3 regions of the Micromonospora sp. NPDC000089 genome follow, and region 2 is predicted to be linked to each of the others. Evidence: riboswitches for the same ligand, from Rfam matches in the RefSeq annotation. Region 2 holds a riboswitch; each other region holds the start of a gene.
The links. Region 2 has a riboswitch for cyclic di-AMP ahead of ACFY3U_RS11125 (C39 family peptidase). Riboswitches for the same ligand answer to the same signal wherever they lie in the genome.

Region 1: another riboswitch for cyclic di-AMP. It lies ahead of ACFY3U_RS17720 (transglycosylase family protein); the one in region 2 lies ahead of ACFY3U_RS11125 (C39 family peptidase).
Region 3: another riboswitch for cyclic di-AMP. It lies ahead of ACFY3U_RS04240 (coiled-coil domain-containing protein); the one in region 2 lies ahead of ACFY3U_RS11125 (C39 family peptidase).

What each region holds. Positions count from the first base shown of each region.
Region 1 covers NZ_JBIAZT010000009.1:14,684-20,867, reverse strand. Annotated here, with positions in the region: gene ACFY3U_RS17745 (LysR family transcriptional regulator) at 1-4, opposite strand, end outside; gene ACFY3U_RS17740 (dihydrodipicolinate synthase family protein) at 76-969, shown strand; gene ACFY3U_RS17735 (class I SAM-dependent DNA methyltransferase) at 981-1,646, shown strand; gene htpG (molecular chaperone HtpG) at 1,712-3,613, shown strand; gene ACFY3U_RS17725 (hypothetical protein) at 3,701-4,456, shown strand; cyclic di-AMP (ydaO/yuaA leader) riboswitch at 4,598-4,770, shown strand; gene ACFY3U_RS17720 (transglycosylase family protein) at 4,770-5,492, shown strand; gene nhaA (Na+/H+ antiporter NhaA) at 5,802-6,184, shown strand, end outside.
Region 2 covers NZ_JBIAZT010000004.1:332,781-338,964, forward strand. Annotated here, with positions in the region: gene ACFY3U_RS11120 (ABC transporter ATP-binding protein) at 1-126, shown strand, start outside; gene ACFY3U_RS11125 (C39 family peptidase) at 348-1,205, opposite strand; cyclic di-AMP (ydaO/yuaA leader) riboswitch at 1,440-1,580, opposite strand; gene ACFY3U_RS11130 (hypothetical protein) at 1,937-2,698, opposite strand; gene ACFY3U_RS11135 (hypothetical protein) at 2,843-3,367, opposite strand; gene ACFY3U_RS11140 (acyltransferase family protein) at 3,489-4,688, opposite strand; gene ACFY3U_RS11145 (GNAT family N-acetyltransferase) at 5,191-5,694, shown strand; gene pseI (pseudaminic acid synthase) at 5,691-6,184, shown strand, end outside.
Region 3 covers NZ_JBIAZT010000002.1:174,883-181,066, forward strand. Annotated here, with positions in the region: gene ACFY3U_RS04230 (SRPBCC family protein) at 180-755, shown strand; gene ACFY3U_RS04235 (hypothetical protein) at 829-1,332, opposite strand; gene ACFY3U_RS04240 (coiled-coil domain-containing protein) at 1,451-2,518, opposite strand; cyclic di-AMP (ydaO/yuaA leader) riboswitch at 2,523-2,654, opposite strand; gene ACFY3U_RS04245 (cation diffusion facilitator family transporter) at 2,810-3,730, opposite strand; gene ACFY3U_RS04250 (HelD family protein) at 3,778-5,916, opposite strand; gene ACFY3U_RS04255 (alpha/beta fold hydrolase) at 6,046-6,184, opposite strand, start outside.

The DNA of each region.
Region 1 (6,184 bases), on a different contig from region 2:
GCATAAGCTCAGCTTACGGTTCCCGTCAGCAACGTGAACTGGACCTGTCGCATCCGCCCGGGCCAGGGTGGAGGCATGACGCTGACCGGGCTCTTCGTACCGCTGATCACGCCCTTCGACGAGCGCGGCGCGGTGGCCACCGACGCCCTCGCGGCGCTCGCCCACCGCACCCTGGACGACGGGGCCACCGGCCTCGTCGCGCTCGGCACCACCGGCGAGCCGTCCACGCTCACCGCCGACGAGCGCCGCCGGGTGGCCGAGGTGGTCGCCACGGTGTGCCGGGAGCGGGCGGCGCCGCTGCTGGTCGGCGCGGACACCGCCGACGCGCTGCACGCCCTCGCCGGCCGGCCGGAGGTGACCGCGGCGCTCTGCCTGGTGCCGCCGTTCGTCCGGCCCGGCGAGGAGGGGGTGCTCGCCCACCTGACCCGGCTGGCCCAGCTCAGCCTCGTGCCCCTGGTGGCGTACCACGTGCCGTACCGGACCGGGCAGCCGCTCGCGGCCGGCGCGCTGCGCCGGCTGGCCGCGATCCCCGGCGTGATCGGGGTGAAGTACGCGACCGGAGCGGTCGACCCGGAGCTGGTCGCCCTGCTCGCCGACCCGCCGGCCGGCTTCGCGGTGCTCGGCGGCGACGACGTGGTCGTCTCGCCGGTGCTCGCGCTCGGCGGGCACGGCGCGATCGTGGCCTCGGCGCACCTGGCCACCGGGCCGTTCGCCCGGCTGGTCAGCCACTGGCGGGACGGCGACGCCGCCCGGGGCCGGCCGCTCGGGCACCGGCTGTCGGCGCTGTCCGCGGCGCTGTTCGCGGAGCCCAACCCCACCGTGGTCAAGGCGGTCCTGCACGCCCGCGGCCGGATCCCCACCCCGGCGGTACGGCTGCCGCTGCTCGCCGCCGACCCGGCGTCCACCCGGGCCGCGCTGGACGCGCTGACGGCCGTCGACGGGGCCACCGCCGAACCGTCCGGTCGGTAGGGTTCCCACCCGTGACCGACTTCCTCGCCGACACTCGCGCCGCGTACGACACCATGGCCGCCGAGTACGTGCGCCGGTTCGGTGGCGAGCTCACCAGCCGGGCCTGGGACCGGGCGATCCTCGCCGGCTTCGCCGAGACGGTGCTGACCGCCGGCGGCGGCCCGGTGCTCGATGTCGGCTGTGGCCCCGGCCGGATCGCCGGCCACCTGCGGGACCTCGGCCTGGACGTGGCCGGCCTGGACCTCTCCCCGGGCATGCTCACGCAGGCCCGCGCCGCGTACCCGGACCTGCGGTTCACCGAGGGCTCCATGCTCGACCTGGACGTCCCCGACGGCACGCTCGCCGGGCTGGTCGCCTGGTACTCGGTGATCCACGTCCCCGACGAGCTGCTGCCCCGGGTGTTCGCCGGCTTCCGCCGGGTGCTCGCCCCCGGCGGGCACCTGCTGCTGGCCTTCCAGGTCGGGGACGAGCCGGTGCACCGCACCGACGCCTGGGGCGAGCCGGTCTCGCTGGTCTTCCACCGCCGCCGCCCCGAGCGGGTCGCCGAGCTGCTGACCGCCGCCGGACTGGAGCCGCGCACGGTCACCTGGCGGGCGCCGGAGGAGCTGGCCGGCCGGCTCGAACCCACCCCGCAGGCGTACCTGACGGCCCGCCGGCCGGCCGACGACCGGGTGTGACGCCCCGGCCACGGGGCCTCGTATCCTGTCCCGCGGAATCGTCACGTACGCATGAGGAGGTCGGTGTGAGCGGTCGGACCGAGACATTGGAGTTCCAGGCGGAGACCCGTCAGCTGCTGCGGCTGATGGTGCACTCCATCTACTCGCACAAGGACGTCTTCCTCCGCGAGCTGATCTCCAACGCCTCCGACGCGCTGGACAAGCTGCGGCTGGAGTCGCTGGTCGACAAGGAGCTGGACGCCGACACCACGGACCTGCACATCGAGCTGGACGTCGACCCCGAGGCGCGCACGCTCACCGTGCGGGACAACGGCATCGGCATGTCCCGCGAGGACGTGGTCTCGCTGATCGGCACCATCGCCCGCTCCGGCACCGCCGAGCTGCTGCGCCGGCTCAAGGAGTCGAAGGAGGCGGCCAGCCAGGACCTGATCGGCCAGTTCGGCGTGGGCTTCTACTCGACGTTCATGGTGGCCGACCGGGTCACCCTGCTGACCCGCCGCGCCGGCCAGGCCGAGGGCACCCGCTGGGAGTCCACCGGCGAGGGCACCTACGTGATCGAGACCGTCGACGACGCCCCGCAGGGCACCGCGGTCACCGTGCACCTGAAGCCCGCCGACGACGAGGACAACCTCTTCGACTACACCGACCGGGCGAAGATCCGCGAGATCGTCAAGCGGTACTCCGACTTCATCGCCTGGCCGATCCGGACCACCGTCCCGGGCGCGGACGGCGCCGAGCCGACGGTCGAGACGCTCAACTCGATGAAGGCGCTCTGGGCCCGGCCCCGCGACGAGGTGGCGCAGGAGGAGTACCGCGACTTCTACCGGCACGTCGCGCACGACTGGACCGACCCGCTGGAGACCATCCACATGCGGGGCGAGGGCGTCTTCGAGTACGAGGCGCTGCTGTTCATCCCGTCGCACGCCCCCTTCGACCTCTACCAGGCCGACGGCCGACGCGGCGTGCAGCTCTACGTCAAGCGCGTCTTCGTGATGGACGACTGCGCCGCCCTGATGCCGAACTACCTGCGCTTCGTCAAGGGCGTGGTGGACGCGCACGACCTGTCGCTGAACATCTCCCGGGAGATCCTCCAGCAGGACCGGCAGATCCAGGTGGTCCGCCGCCGGCTGGTCCGCAAGGTGCTGACCACGGTCAAGGAGCTGCGCGCCACCGACGCCGAGCGGTACCGCACCTTCTGGTCGGAGTTCGGCCGGGTGCTCAAGGAGGGCCTGCTGGAGGACCCGGACAACACCGCGGCCATCCTCGACGTCGTCGCCGTGGCGTCCACTCAGGACGCGGACGAGCTGACCAGCCTCGCCGACTACGTGACCCGGATGAAGGACGGGCAGACCGAGATCTACTACGCCACCGGCGAGACCCGGGCCACCCTGGAGAACTCCCCGCACCTGGAGGCGTTCCGGGCCAAGGGGTACGAGGTGCTGCTGCTCACCGACCCGGTCGACGAGGTCTGGGTGGAGCGGGTCGGTGAGTTCGACGGCCGTCCGCTGCGGTCGATCGCCAAGGGCCAGGTCGACCTGGACACCGAGCAGGAGCGCACCGAGGCCGAGGCGGAGCGGGAGCAGCGCACCCAGGAGTACGCCGGTCTGCTCGCCTTCCTCCGCGAGGCGCTCGCCGACACCGTCCGGGAGGTCCGGCTGTCGTCCCGGCTGACCACCTCGCCGGCCTGCATCGTGGGTGACGCGCACGACCTCACCCCGACGCTGGAGAAGATGTACCGCGCGATGGGCCAGGAGCTCCCGCCGGTCAAGCGGATCCTCGAGCTGAACCCGACGCACCCGCTGGTAACCGGGCTGCGCGACGCGCAGCAGCGCGGCGACGACGCCCCGGCGATGACCGAGACCGCCGAGCTGCTGTACGGCATGGCGCTGCTCGCCGAGGGCGGCGACCTGCCCGACCCCGCTCGGTTCGCCCGGGTGCTCGCCGACCGTCTCGCCCGGACACTCTGACCGCGCGCCGCGGGGCCCCGGCCGGATGACGGGGTCCCGCGGCCGTGCGGGGCGGTGCGACCGGCGTACGACCGGCAGAATGCGGTCATGCGGGGGAGTGCGGCACGGCGGGCGATCGTCGGTGCGCTGTTGGCGTCGGGGCTGTTGCTGTCCGGATGTGCGGTCCATGAGGCGGCGCCGGGCGACGCGGAGCGGTTGGCCCGGCAGCAGGCACGCGACCGGCTGGACGAGCTGACCGCCGCTATCGACCGGGACCGTCCGTGGCAGGCCGACGAGTTCGGCCGGCTCGTCGCGGGGCGGGACCAGGTCGAGCTGGTGGCGCTCGACGGCACCACCCGGGGTGCGGGCGACGGCGTGTCCCTGGTGGTGCGCACGCACGGCGAGGCGACCACGAAAACCTGGGACGGCGCCGACGACGGCCACGCCGAGGTCGCGCTCTGTCATCGGCTCCGCTACCGGAGCGACGCCGTCGATCCGGTGACCGAGGTGGAGTGTCCGGCCGGCGCCCCGGTCACCCCGCGCCCCGCGGCCACCCTGCCGGCCGGCGTCGACGAGCGGCTGCGCCGCGAGCTGCCGACCGGTTCCGCCGCCACCGAGGCGTCGGTGGGCGCCCTGCTCGACCGGATGCGATTGGACCCCCGGGTACGCCGGGACGTGGCCACGCTCGACGGCCACATCGGCCTCGCCCTGCGCGCCGACCGGCGCGGCTCCTGCCTGCTGGCCAGAGTGGTGGGTGACCGGGTCGAGGTGTGGCGGCCGAGCGCCGTGCAGCTCCAACCGGGAGAGTTGAGCTGCTCGGCGGAGACGGCCGCGAGCGGTCAGGGGCAGCGTTCTCCGCATTGAGGCGGGCATTCTCCGCTCCTGTGGACGGTCCGCAACTCGGGGCGTCCGGTCGTCGCCTGACCGGGTGAAGAACTTCACAAGAGGTGGGCAAAGTGCAGAAACGGCTCCTAACGTCGATCCGGTCCGCCATCGCGGACACCACGGTCGGTAACGCCTAATCCATGCCGCCGGCCGCTGGACCTTGTCCCATGGGCATGGAGCGGGGGACCCAACGTTCCTCGGTGCACGTCACCTCGGGGTGAAGCCGCCAGTGGCGGCCGGGCTCCTCGGCCCGAACCCGACAGCTCACCTCGTCGGCGTGGAGGGATCACAGATGGCAACTCGATACATCGCCCGTCACCGACGGGTCAGCTCGCGCCGCGTCGCCGTCGGTACGCTCGCCGTCGGCGCGGCCACCGGGGTCGCCGCGGTGCTCGCGCCGGCCGCTCCGGCGAGCGCCGCCAGCGTCAACTGGGACGCGATCGCCCAGTGCGAGTCCGGCGGAAACTGGCACATCAACACCGGCAACGGCTTCTACGGCGGCCTGCAGTTCACCTCGGGCACCTGGGCCGGCTACGGCGGCAAGAAGTACGCCGCCCGCGCCGACCTGGCCAGCCGGGGCGAGCAGATCGCGATCGCCGAGAAGGTGCTCGACGGTCAGGGCATCGGCGCCTGGCCGGTGTGTGGCAAGAAGGGTGGCTCGACCAAGAGCTACTCGTCCGGCTCGGAGAAGTCCGCGCAGAAGTCCGAGCGTTCGGAGAAGTCGGAGCGCTCGCAGAAGTCGGAGCGGGCGCAGCGGTCGGAGCGGACGCACAGGTCCGAGCGGTCCGCGCGCACGGAGAAGGCCGAGCGCGTTTCCACGAAGTCGAGCCGAAGCGAGCGGCCCGCCGCCCCGGCGGCCAGCGGCGACTACCTGGTCCGCACCGGCGACACCCTGTCGGAGATCGCCGACGCGAAGAACGTCGCGGGCGGCTGGCAGGCGCTGTACGAGCGCAACAAGCGCATCGTCGGCGCCGACCCGGGCCTGATCTTCCCGGGTCAGCGGCTCAGCGTCTGACGCACCACACCCTCTCCCCGAGGGCCGCACCACCCTCTCCCCGAGGGCGCACCACGGCGACGCCCGGCCGGTCCACCGGCCGGGCGTCGCCCCGTCGGAGGGGCCGCCAGAATCCGGCAGGTGGCGGCGGGTCGGTGAGCGCCGGGGAGGGTTCCGCCGGGCCGGCGCGGGGTACTGCGGGACCAGGGGCAGGCCGTCGGTCGTACGAAGGTCGATGTGGTCGGCGTGACGGCGGATAGGGTTGGCCCTGGTGTGCCGGGAAGTCTGGTCGGCGATGGATGACGCGACCCCTGCCGACGAGGAGTTTCCGTGACCGACGCCGACCGGCGCCGTACCAGCCTGTTCGCCCGCCGCTCCTGGGGCGAGACCAGCCGCATCTCCGCCATCCTGCGCAAGGAGACCGTCGGCGGGGCGCTGCTGCTGGCCGGGGCGCTGCTCGCCCTTATCTGGTCGAATTCCCCCTGGTCCGGCGGTTACCAGTCGGTACGGGACCTGCGGGTGGGCCCCTCGGCGCTGCACCTGGACCTCACCCTGGCGACCTGGGCCGCCGACGGCCTGCTGGCGATCTTCTTCTTCGTCGCCGGGCTGGAGCTCAAGCGGGAGTTCGTCGCCGGGGACCTGCGCGATCCGCGTCGCGCGGCGGTGCCGGTGGCGGCCGCGATCGGCGGGGTGGTCGTACCGGCGGTGCTGTT
Region 2 (6,184 bases):
CACCAGCTCTCCTCCGTGCGGGACACCTGCGAACGGACGATCTGGCTGGAGTCGGGCGTGATCCGGATGGACGGCCCGACCGACGAGGTGATCAAGGCATACACGGCCTTCACCAAGAAGAAGTGAGCTTCGGCACCGCCACGGTGTCTCGCGAACCGCGCCGCCCCGTTGGGCGGCGCGGTTCGCACGTTAGGGTTCATCTGGGCCGCTACCCGCGCGCCATCTTTCGTTCACGAGTGCGTGAACGCGCTGTGGAGCTACCGCGCGGTGGAGGTGGCGATCCCCTCGGCCGACGGCGACGGGCGCCGGCTCCCCGTGGGAGCCGGCGCCCGTCGGACGAGCCGGGATCAGGCGGAGTAGCCGCGGGTGGCGATCCAGTTGGCCAGGTCGATGGTGCTGATCCAGTACGCCGGCAGGCTCGGGTCGGCCGAGTCGGCGATCCGGACCGTCCGACCGTCGTTCTTGTACCCGACCACGGCGATGTAGTGGCCGCCGGGGAACGAGTGCCAGCCGCCGTCGACGTCGGTGGCGTCGCCGGCCACGTTGGCCACCACCGCGCGCTTGTCGGTGATCGCCCGGACCACGTCGGCCTGGAGGCGGTCGATCTGCGCGGAGCTCGGGGTGCCCTCGAAAGTCCGGGTCCGGTACGGCTCGCCCTTGACCTCGGCGTTGAGCGCCTTGGTGGTGTCGAACGCCGAGTTGGTGCCCATCTCGGTGGTGCCCATGGCGGCGGCGAGGCCGTCCTGGGTGCGCTCGATGCCGGCGGCGCTGAGCGCGTTGCGCACCGCGGCCGGGCCGCAGTAGTAGTACGTGGTCTGGGCCTCGTAGTCGTAGCTGAGGACCTTGGACGACGGCGGCTTCGGCGCCGGCTTCGGGGCGAGGTCCGGGTCGGCGGCCTTGGCCTTGGTGGCGGCGGCCGACGGGGACGGGCTGGCCGACGGCGTCGCCGGGGGGCTGGCGGACGGGACCGCGGCGGGCGCGCCGGCGACGATCCGGGCCTGGCCGCGGCTGGCCACGTCGTCCAGTCGCGGCGCCACCTCGGTCATGGCGGCGGGGGTCGGCGGCCGGGACGCGTCGTCGTCGGCGCCGGCGACCAGGGCGGCGGTGCCCGAGGCCAGCACGAGGGCGGCGGCCGAGCCGGCGACGACCTGGTACGACCGCTCGGTGGCCAGGCGCCGCAGCTGCCGCTTCATGAGGTGCTTCACGGGTGTTCCTCCACGGTACGAGGGCGGAGCGGGCGCGCCGGAGCGGCACGTGGCGGATGCGCCACGCGCGGAGTCGGGGCCGGTGCGGGCCGCTGGCGGGGGATCGCCCGGTCAGGAGCCGGACGTCGGGGCGGATGTCGGAGTCAGCGCGCGGGTGCGCGGTGGACCGACGACGACACCCCGGTACCGAGGTGGGGGAACCACTGAGGGGTGGAATCGAACTGCACGGAATGGAACTCCTTCCGACACCGCCGACCGGGTTAGCTGACGGGTTCGGGCGGGAAGAACGCCCTACCGCGGGCCGTGGCCCGCGGATTCACCCCGGGACTGCGTGGGTCCCCGGCTCGTGTCGCCACGATTGAGCGGGTCGGCGCGGCGTCGCCTCTTGCGATCGGAAACCGCACCGGACCGGGGCGACATTACTGGCCGGTCGGGTCCACGCCAAGGCCCACCAGCTGCGGAAACATGATCGTCGTGCGCAATTTCCGGGGCAGGATGGCACTGGCGTCGCTCGATCGGACGACGTTCTTTTCCGGTGTCACAGGGTCGGCAAGCGGACAGCGTGGTGGATAGCACCGATGATCGTCGCGATCGATGTCACCGACCGTCACCGGATGACCGGTTCGGTGCCGACGTGACCGGGCTCACCGAATTCCGGGTAACGATTCGGCCAGCTTCGGCGAACCGGGCGGCCGCGTCGAGCCGCCGGCCGGCGTAGGACGACGCGGGCGTCAGCCGACCCGGGCCGGGCGGAAGCGGGCGGCGCGGGTCGCGGCCACCGGCGCCGCAGCGGGGCGACGCGCTGCCACCAGGGCCGGCCGCAGCCGCAGGGCCGCCACCGTCGCCTCCGCGGCCAGCGCGCGGGCGGAGTCGGCGGCGAGCTCCGCGTCCCGCCAGGCCGCCCGCTCCCGCTCGGCCGCCGCCCGGTACGCCCCGAGCCGACCGTCGCGTACCGACCGGGCGAGGAGGGCCTCCTGCTCGACCGGGTGCCGGCGGGCATCCCAGCCGTCCCGGTGCGCGACGACGTCCCGCAGCTGCGGCAGGGTCAGCTCGCCCCGCCAGTGCGCGGCCACCGCGACCCGGTGCAGCCAGCGCTCCCGGGCGGCGTACTCGGCGGGGGTGCGGGGCGTGCGCGGGGTGGGCAGGGCGAGGGTCCCGGCGAACCGACGCGCGGCGGTCTCCGCCTCGTCGTACGCCGCCCAGGCGCTGTCGGCGTCCTCCTGGGCGGCCAACCAGGCGTCCCGCCGCCGGCGGGCGGTCTGCGCGGCGCCGGCGGCGGCGACGGCCACCTCCTCGGCGTACCGGCGCTGGTCGGCCGCCTCTGCCGCGGCGCCCCCGGGCGGTCCCGGCGGGACGGCGGCCTCGGGGGAACTGTCGCGCTCGGGGCGGGCGACCAGCACGGTCAGCACGGTCAGGGCGATCACCAGCAGGAACGACCAGATGGCGGCGGCGGTCGGGATCTCGGTGAGGAACTGGTAGAGCGCGGTGTGCATGCGCGGCACCTCCGGAAACGGGATGCGGGTGAGGAGGCCGCACGTGGTCCGCGGCGGTGGCGCCCGGGTCGGGCTCGCCGCCGGTGGCGTGCGGAGCTGAGGTTCCGTGGTGAAGTGGGCGCGGGTCGGCCCCCGCGCGGGCGGTCAGCCGGCCGGCGGCGCGCGCGGCCCCGAGACCGCCGACGCGAGCCCGACGAGGACCGGGACCGACGCGGGTGCCGGTGCGGGCGCGGCGAGCGGAGCGGCCGGGACGGGCCCGGCGTGCGGGTCGGCGGCACCGAGGTACCCGTCGTCCGGCGCGGCCGCCGCCGTGGCGGCCGACGTCGTCGCGGCCGCCAGCACGGAGGCGGCCGGCGGCGCGGCACCGGCCAGCGTGACGGTCGGCGGCGCGGCGGCCCGCAGCGTGCCGGCCAAGGCCGTGATGGCCGGCAGCGCGGCGGCCGGCAGCGCGGCGGCCGGCCCGGCCGAGAGGCGGCCGGGCGCGGAGCGGAGACCGGGAGGCGCGAGAGCCGACCGCCCGGGCAGCGCCGCGCTGGACGCGGCCGCCGTGGTGGCGGCTCCGGCCGTGGCGACGGCGGGCGGCGGGATGGCGTCCGGGGCGGCGCCGCCGAAGGAGAGCGCCATGGCGACGGCCAGGCTGGTCAGCAGCCGGGAACTCCAGCGCGTCACCCACCACAGGGGACTGGTGAGCGCGACCGGGAGCACGGTGCCACGCTACCGCCGACATCGCCGAGGCGCAGCGTTCCCGGCGTGTCGCCGCGCCCGTCGCATCGGCCGCGAACCCGACCGGTCAGGCCGAGTCGCGCGGGCCCGCGTACTCCACCGGGCGGCCGCGGGGCGCGTCGTCGGCCGCCGCCCGCGGCGCCGGCACCCCCACCGCCGGTGGTACGGCCCCGGCGGCCGGAGCGGGTCGGGGCGGTCGGCGGCGCGGGGAGAGGCGGCGCATCATCGGCGTCTCCACGTACCGGTGCAGCAGCCCGGCCAGCGCCAGGTTCAGCGCCAGGAAGCCGAGCACGACCAGCGGCCCCCACCAGCCGGGCAGCCGCACCCCGAGGTGCCCGGTGAGCCGCAGCACGGTCACCATGACCAGGACGTGCACCAGGTAGAAGGCGAACGACACCTCGCCGAGCCAGACCAGCGCCCGGCCGCGCCACGGTGACCGGCGGCCCCGCACGTCGGCGTCCGCGGCGGCGGTGATCACCAGCAGGTACGCGGCCGAGAGGATCGCCGCCCACAGCTCGGCCCGGATCCACTGCGCGGCCAGCACCCAGACGGCGACGAAGATCGCGGTGGCGGCCGGCAGTGCGGGCCCGCGCCACCGGCCACGCCGCATCAGCTCGGCGGCGACCACGCCCAGCCAGAACTCCAGGGACCTGACCACCGGGAAGATCTGGGTGAACCACCAGGTGGACTCGGTCGGCACGAGCGCCTGCCCGGGCCAGAGGGCCAGGATGAGCAGCGGCACCGCCACCACCACGGCCCAGAGCGCGGCGACGGGGGCCCGCCGCAGGGCGGGCAGCACCAACGGCAGGCACAGGTAGAAGAACAGCTCGCAGGAGAGCGACCAGCTCACCGTGTTGATGCTGTAGAAGTAGCCGGGGGTGGGGTCCCACGCCTGCATGAGCAGCAGGTTCTCCCAGGCCGCCCGGGGCGACACCGGGTCGGCGAACCACCACATCACCAGCAGCGCGGCGGCCCAGGTCAGCACGTGGTTCGGATAGATCTTGGCCAGTCGGCGGCGCCAGGAGTCGCGCCGCCGCTCCCCGTCCCGGGCCGACCAGACCAGGACGAAACCGCTCAGCACGAAGAAGAACTGCACCCCGGAGAGGCCGAGGGTGAACAGCCACTCGACGGCGGCCCGGGCGTCCGGCTGGCCGATGATCCGCATGGTGCCGACGTGGTAGCCGAAGACCAGCATGGCGGCCACCCAGCGCAGGCCGGTGAGCGACGGCAGCCGGCTGGTGGCCGTCCGCGCCGCCGTGCTCGTCATGCCCGGCACCCGATCGTCGCGCCCGTCCGCACCGTGACTCCTCCTCCCGGCGGGGCGGCGCAGTGCGCGACGCCCTCGCCGGCGACACCGCTCGGTGCCGCCGAGCCGGCACCCTACCCCGGCCGGACGGGACCGCCGTTCGCCGAACCCGAGGGCGGCTCGTTGTTCAGGCGAACCTGGCGTGCCGGACGGGCCCGGTTCCCGACCCGTCCACCGAGGCGGAGCAGGGTGGCGCGACGGTGAACCCACCCGCCGGCCCTTCGGCCGACGCTGCGGCGCCGCCGGCACCCGTCGGCGGGCGGCTATCCTCGTCCGGGTGGGTGGCCGGGCTCGGGCACCGGCAGGCCCCGGAACGGCCCCGCGCCCACGTCGCGCCGGGCCCGACCGGCGCGAGACCGGGCCGGCACGGCCGACAACGACCCCGGACGAGACGGATACGATGATGGACCAGCGGTCGACCAGCACGCGGACGACCCAGCCGAGCACCCCGGGCAGGACGCAGATGACCGACTCGCTGAGGCTCGCCGACGACGGTGATCTTCATCTGGTGCTGCGCTGGCGCAACCACCCGCAGGTGCGCGCCGTGAGCCTGACCAACCACGAGATCAGCCTGGCCGAGCACACCGCCTGGTGGGCCCGGGTGCAGGCCGACCCGGACCGCACGCTGCTGCTGCACCTGCACCGGGGTGTACCGTCCGGGGTGGTCAACTTCGCCGGGATCACCTCGCCGGAGGCGGCCCTGACCTGGGGCTTCTATCTCGATATCGCCGGCTTGGACGAGCGCGCCGAGCTGCTCCCCGCGTGGATGTCGCTGCAGCGCGCGGCGATCGCGTACGCCTTCGACACGCTCGGGGCGGAGACGCTCGGCGGTGAGACGTTGGCCACCAACAAGCCGGTGCTCGCCCTGCACCGGCGATTCGGATTTCGCGTTGTCCGGCAGTATGAGCGGGACATCGACGGCAAGCCGCACCAGGTGGTGTGGACGGAGATGAGCAGGGGAAAATGACGTCGACAGTCAAGATCGGCCCGCACGTCGTCGGTGCTGGTGAGCGCCCCTTCGTGGTCGCGGAGATGTCCGGCAACCACAACGGCGACCTGGACCGGGCGCTTGCCATCGTGGATATGGTGGCCGAGAGCGGGGCGCACGCGCTCAAGCTGCAGACCTACCGCCCGGACACCCTCACGATCGACGTCGACGCACCGGCGTTCCGCATCTCGGATGGCCACGACCTGTGGGGTGGCGAGCGCCTCTACCAGCTCTACGAGCGGGCCCACACCCCGTACGAGTGGCACGAGCCGATCTTCAACCGGGCGCGCCAGCACGGCCTGACGGTCTTCTCGTCGCCGTTCGACCGGACGGCCGTGGAGCTGCTGGAGGAGCTGGACGTACCGGCCTACAAGATCGCCTCGTCCGAGCTGGTCGACCTGCCGCTGATCAAGCTGGTCGCGAGCACCGGCAAGCCGATGGTCATCTCGACCGGGATGGCGACCGTGGC
Region 3 (6,184 bases), on a different contig from region 2:
CCGGGCCGCCCTGCCCGCCCGGTTGCTGGCCGGCTGGGGTCTGCTCACCCGCCGAGGTCGCACGGGTCCGCACCGCCGGCCCCGGTGACCGGCGGGCGCCCGTCCGGTGCCGGCCCCGGCGTTGCCAGGCCGTTCCCGGTACGGCACGATCGGGCCACCGACGACGGTGTGGAGGCGCGGTGGTCCGGCGGGAATCGTTCAGCTACACGGTGCAGGCGCGCTGCTCACGGGCCGACGCGGTGGCGCTGCTGAGCGACCCGGCGCGGCAGGGGGAGCTGCATCCGCTGATCGTCCGGGTGCGCCGGCTGCCGGCCCGGCCCGGCGCGCGGGCCAGCTACGCCATCACCGACCGGCTGGCGGTCGGGCCGCTGCACTTCCCGGTCACCTACCAGGCCGACGTGCTGGTGGTGACCGACGACGAGATCGTCACCGTGGCCCGCCAGCAGCCCGGCACGACGGTCCGCAACCTCACCCGGTTGCACGAGGAGGCCGGGGTGCTGCGGATCGACGTCGAGATCACCCTGGCCGCGCCGGCGCCGCTGTTCGGGTACGCCTTCCGCCAGGCCCGGGCCGCCCACCTCGGGCTGGCCAGCCGGCTCGGCGCGATGCTGGACCGGTCCGCCGGCGGCGCCGACCACGACCACGCCGAGCACGACTCCACCGAGCACGACCCCACCGACCACGACCCCACCGACCACGACCCGGGCGGCGATGCGGTGGACCCGGGCCCCGACGACAACCCGCTCGACCGGTAGCGGTCTCGGCCGCCGCCCGCCCATCGGCCCGCTAGATCCGTGGCCGGCGACCGGTGACCCGCTCGGCCGGTCGTCAGCCGCGGGTGGCGGCCGTGGACGCCGGGCGGCGGGCGGGTACGCCCCGGCGGGTCCGGCCCCACGGCTTCCAGGTCGAGATCACCGTCATGGTGACCAGCAGCGCGGTGGAGACGCTGGGCGCGACCACCACGTCGATCCGCTGGTGCGCGGTGGCGTCCGGCAGCGCGGCGGCCCGCACGGTCGGCACCAGCAGGAACAGCACCAGCACCAGCATCACCGAGGTCAGCCCCAGCTTCACCACCACCCAGCGGTGCCGCAGCAGCCCCCACGGGGTGAGCAGGGCGCTGGCCACCCCGGCCAGCCAGACCGCGACGCTCAGCGGGGCGAACAGCCAGGTGGCCAGCAACGCCGCCGCCGGATAGACCACCGCCGGGTCGGCTCCGCGCAGCCCGGCCACGCCGAGGGTGAGCAGGCCGAGATCGGCGCCGAGCCAGCCGAGCGAGGTCACCAGGTGCAGCGTGAGCAGCGCCCGGCGGCCGTCGGGGGAGAGTCTGCGCATACCCCGATGCTGGTCCGCCGGGGCCGGGCCGTCGTGGGCCGGGCGACGACATCCGGCGTACGACGAGGGGCGTACGCGGGTGGCCCGCCCGGGCGGGCGGGCCACCGGTCGGCGCGGGTCAGTACACGGACAGGTGCACGTGGTTGGTGTGGTCGCTGGACGGGTCCCCGCCCGCCCCGCTGTACGACTTCCAGCCGCTGCTGGGCAGCCAGATCTGCCGGTACCAGATCACGTACAGCACGGCGAGCCGGTCGGAGTTGCGGATGAAGTACGCGGCCAGGTTGGTGCCGTACGTCTTGTCGCCGCCGGTGGCGTCCCCGCCGAAGCCGTCGGTCTGGGCGGCGAAGTCGCAGGCGCGGCCCTTGGGGTGCTCGCCGGATCCGCTGGGCCGGTGGCAGGAGACGTACCGCTTGAAGCCGGCCGCCTGGGCCTGCTGCATCGCGTGCAGCATCCGGGGGGTGATGCAGCCGTCGGCCGGGGTCGGGTCGTTGATGCTGCACGACTCGGGCGGCCAGGAGCCGTCGGAGTTGCGCGGGGCGGCCTTGGCGGTGGCGGTGGAGGTGCCCCGGGTGGCGCCGGTGTCGGCCTTCGGCGGCGCCGGTTTCTCGGCGGCGGCCACCTCGAGCGCCCGCTCGGCCTGCTCCTTGCGCTTGGCCATCACGGTGACCTGCTTGCGCTGCTCGACGATCTCGGTAGCCAGCGCGGTGCGGGTGCGGGTCGCCGCGTCCCGGGTCTCGACCAGCTTGCGCAGCTCACGGTCCTCGTTGGCGGCCACCGTCTCCAGCGCCCGCGCCCGGTCCAGGAAGCCCTCCGGTGTGCGGCTGTCCAGCAGCGCGGAGATCGGGCCGAGCCGCCCGGTCCGGTACGCCAGACCGGCGATCTCGCCGACCTTGTCGGTGCGCGAGCCGAGCTCGGTCTCCACGGTCTTGAGCTGGGCGTCGAGCTGCTTCTGCCGCTGGGTGGAGCGGTCCAGCGCGGCCCGGGCGTCGAGCCAGCCCTTGCTGGCCGCGTCGAGCTGCGCGCGCAGCGAGGGGGAGCCACCCTCGTCGTCGTCCCCGGGGGCGGCGAGGTGGTTGGTCGGGCCGGCGGCGACGGCGGGCGTGGCGAGCGGCGCGGACGACACGCCCAGGGCGAGCGTCGCGACGATCGCGGCCAGCAGCCGCGCGGTGGTGTGTCGAACCTGCATGCACGTGTCCTTCCGTCAGCCGCCGACCGGGTTAGCTGACGGGTTCGGGACGGAAGATCCCTACCGCTGACGCGGATGCACCCCACGAACGTGGTTCCCCGGCTCGCCTGTGCTGGCGATTAGGCGACGGTCACCACGCCGCGCCGGTGGGCGCCGCCGCGCGGAGGCCGGGGCAGAGCTTACCGGCACGGGTGTGACCGCCGCCCGTTTCGTGACCGAGGGTACGCGAGATAATGCCGTTAAAAGGGTGATTAACGGACATGATCCCCGGGATTCTTAAGGAACCGCTAACTACCAGTGGGAGGGCCCGCAGGCGCCCGGCGAGCTGCCCGGCTCGATCTGCAGGGTCGCATGCTCGATGCGGAAGTCCTCGTGCAGCGCGCTGCGGGCGGCGGCGAGCACCATGCCGAGCTCGGCGCCCGGGGTGGTGGTCAGGTGGGCGGAGGCCACCTCCATGCCGGAGGTGAGCGTCCAGACGTGCAGGTCGTGCACCTCGGCCACCCCCGGCACGGCGGTCAACCGGTCGCGTACGGCGGTCACCTGGAGGTGTTCCGGGGCGGCCTGCACCAGGATCCGCACCGCCGCCAGGCCCAACCGCCAGGTGCGGGGCAGGATGAACAGGCCGATCGCCACCGCCACGGCCGGGTCGGCCCACCACCAGCCGGTGCCGGCGATCAGCAGCGCCGCGCCGATCACGCCGAGCGAGCCGAGCAGGTCGCCGACCACCTCCAGGTACGCCCCGCGCAGGTTCAGGCTCTCCTGCGCGCCGGGGCGCAGCAGGGCGAAGGCGGCCACGTTGGCCAGCAGGCCGAGCACCGCCACCGCCAGCATCGGGCCGGTGAGCACCCGGGGCGGGTCGCCGAACCGGTGGATCGCCTCGATCAGCACGTAGACCGCCACCCCGCTGAGCAGCACGGCGTTGGCCAGCGCGGCGAGCACCTCCAGCCGGTAGAGCCCGAAGGTGCGCTGCGGGTCGCGGTCGGCCCGGCGGGTGGCGGTGATCGCGGCCAGCGCCATGCCGATGCCGAGCACGTCGGTGAACATGTGCCCGGCGTCGGAGAGCAGGGCCAGCGAGCCGGTGCCGAACGCGGTGACCGCCTCGACCACCATCAGCGCGGCGAGCAGCCCGAAGGCCGCCCACAGCCGGCCGGAGTGGCGGTGCGCGGCGTTGCCGACCGCCACGCCGTGGTCATGACCTCCGCCCACGCCCACACCTTCCGTCGCTGTCGAGGGGCCCGACCCAATGTATGCTCACATCGCTATGTGTGCAAGTGATCCCCGACGGCCGGAACGGGATCGACGGTGGTCAGCCGCTGGGTGGCCCGGGACAGCGCCACGTAGAGGGTGCGCACCCCGGACGGCTCGGCCCGGATCTCACCCGGGCAGACCAGCACCACGCCGTCGTACTCCATGCCCTTGGCCTGCAGGCTGGTCACCACCTGGAGCCGGGAGCCGCCGCGGTCACCCAGCCAGCCGGCCACCTCGTCCCGCCGCGGCACCGGGGTGATCACCCCGACCGTGCCCTCCACGTCGGCCAGCAGCGTCTCCACCGCGGCCACCGTGGTCTCGACCAGCTCGGCGGCCGGCACGGTCAGCGCGACCGGGTCCACCCCGGTGGACCGCACCGCGATGGGCAGCGCCAGGTCCGGGTGCAGCCGGCGGATCTCCGCCGCCGCCACCGCGAAGATCTCCGCCGAGTTGCGGTAGTTGGTGGTCAGCGTGAACCGGTGCCGCCGGCGCCGGCCCAACGCCTGGTCCCGCGCGCGGTCCAGCTCGCCGGGGTCGCCCGCCCAGGCGGTCTGCGCCGGGTCGCCGACCACCGTCCAGGACGCCAACCGCCCGCGACGGCCGATCATCCGCCACTGCATCGGCGACACGTCCTGCGACTCGTCCACCACCACGTGCGCGAAGTCGCGGTAGTCCGCCGGGCGCTCCCGGGCGGCCTCCCGGGCCGCCCGCCGCCGGTCCGCGGCGGTGCTCAGCTCGCGCACCCCGCCGGCCAGCTGGTACGGGTCCCGCCGCGGCCGGGCCCGCTGCGCCGGCCGGCCCAGCAGCGCGTCCAGCTCGTCCAGCAGGGCGACATCGGCCACCGTCAGCCCTTGCGAGTCCAGCGTCCGGTACGCGTCGTCGAGCCGGGCCAGCTCGGCCCGGGACAGCAGGCCGGCGGCGTACCGGCGCAGCCGCTCGGGGCGGGCCAGCCAGCCCAGCACGTGCCGGGGGTGCAGCCGGGGCCACCACGCCTTGAGGAACTCCCGGAACTCGGGCCGGTCGATGATCTCGTCCTCGAACGCGGGCTGCTCCGGCAGCCGGCCCACCCGCAGCCGGCGGGCCTGCCCGAAGAGCGCCGCCAGGACGGCGTCGAAGGCGGCCCGGCGCACCTCGTTGCGGCGGCCGCCGCGCGCCAGCGTCCGGTCCCGGATGTCGTCCAGCTCGCGGCGGTCCAGCCGCAGCAGCTCGCCGCGGTAGAGCAGGCGCAGCTCGTCCGGGCCGTCCGGCACCGCGTCCCGTACCGCCCGGTCCAGCACCCGGCGCATCCGCAGCGAGCCCTTCACCGCCGCCACCTCCGGCGGATCGGTCCGGGACGCGGAGAAGCCCGGGAAGAGCGAGCCGAGCGAGTGCAGGGTGGCGGTCTCCTCACCCAGCGAGGGCAGCACCGAGGCGATGTACTCGACGAAGACGCCGGACGGGCCGACCACCAGGATGCCGCCGCCGGCGTACCGGTTGCGGTCGGAGTAGAGCAGGTACGCCGCCCGGTGCAGGGCCACCGCCGTCTTTCCGGTGCCCGGGCCGCCGGAGACGATGGTGATCCCCGAGGCGGGGGAGCGGATCGCCTCGTCCTGCTCCCGCTGGATGGTGGCCACGATGTCCCGCATGCCGCGGCCGGTGGCCCGGGACAGGGTGGCCAGCAGAGCGCCGTCGCCGATCACCGGCAGGTCCGCCGGCGCGGCCTCCGGATCCAGCAGGTCGTCCTCGATCCGGGTGACCTTCTCGGCCGAGGAGCTGATCGTCCGCCGCCGCACCACCCCGAGCGGCTCGGCCGGGGTGGCCCGGTAGAACGCGGCGGCGGCCGGCGCCCGCCAGTCCACCACCAACGTCTCGGCGTTCTCGCCGCGCACCCCGAGCCGCCCCACGTAGAGCACCTGCCGGTCGCGCAGGTCCAGCCGGCCGAAGACCAGGCCCTCGTGCTCGGCGTCCAGCAGGTGCCGGCGCTGGGCGGCGTGGAAGACCATCGCGTCCCGCTCCACCAGTGCCCCGAAGGTGCCCACCCGGGACTGCCGGTAGCCGTCCCGCTCGGCGCGGGCCGCGGCGCGGCGCAGCTCGGCGAGACGGGCGTACACCCGGTCGAGGTGCCGCTGCTCGGCGGCGAGCTCCTGCTCCAGGGTCGTCTGGTCGGTCAACTCACTTCGCTCCTGTGCGTCGCGGCGCCGCCCGGGCGCGGGCGCGCCGGGCGGAGAATGAGGGTACGGGGAGCGTACGGGCCGCGTGCGGGCCCGGGCGGGTGACGCGACGCGGGCCACCCGGCGCGGTCAGCCCGCCGGGGCGGTCTCCGGCGCGCCGGCCAGCACCCGGCGCAGCACGCCCGCCACCGCGGCGGTCACCTCGTCCGGGCGCTCCATCATCAGCATGTGGCCGCCGCCGGGGCAGACGGTCAGCTCGGTGGCCGGC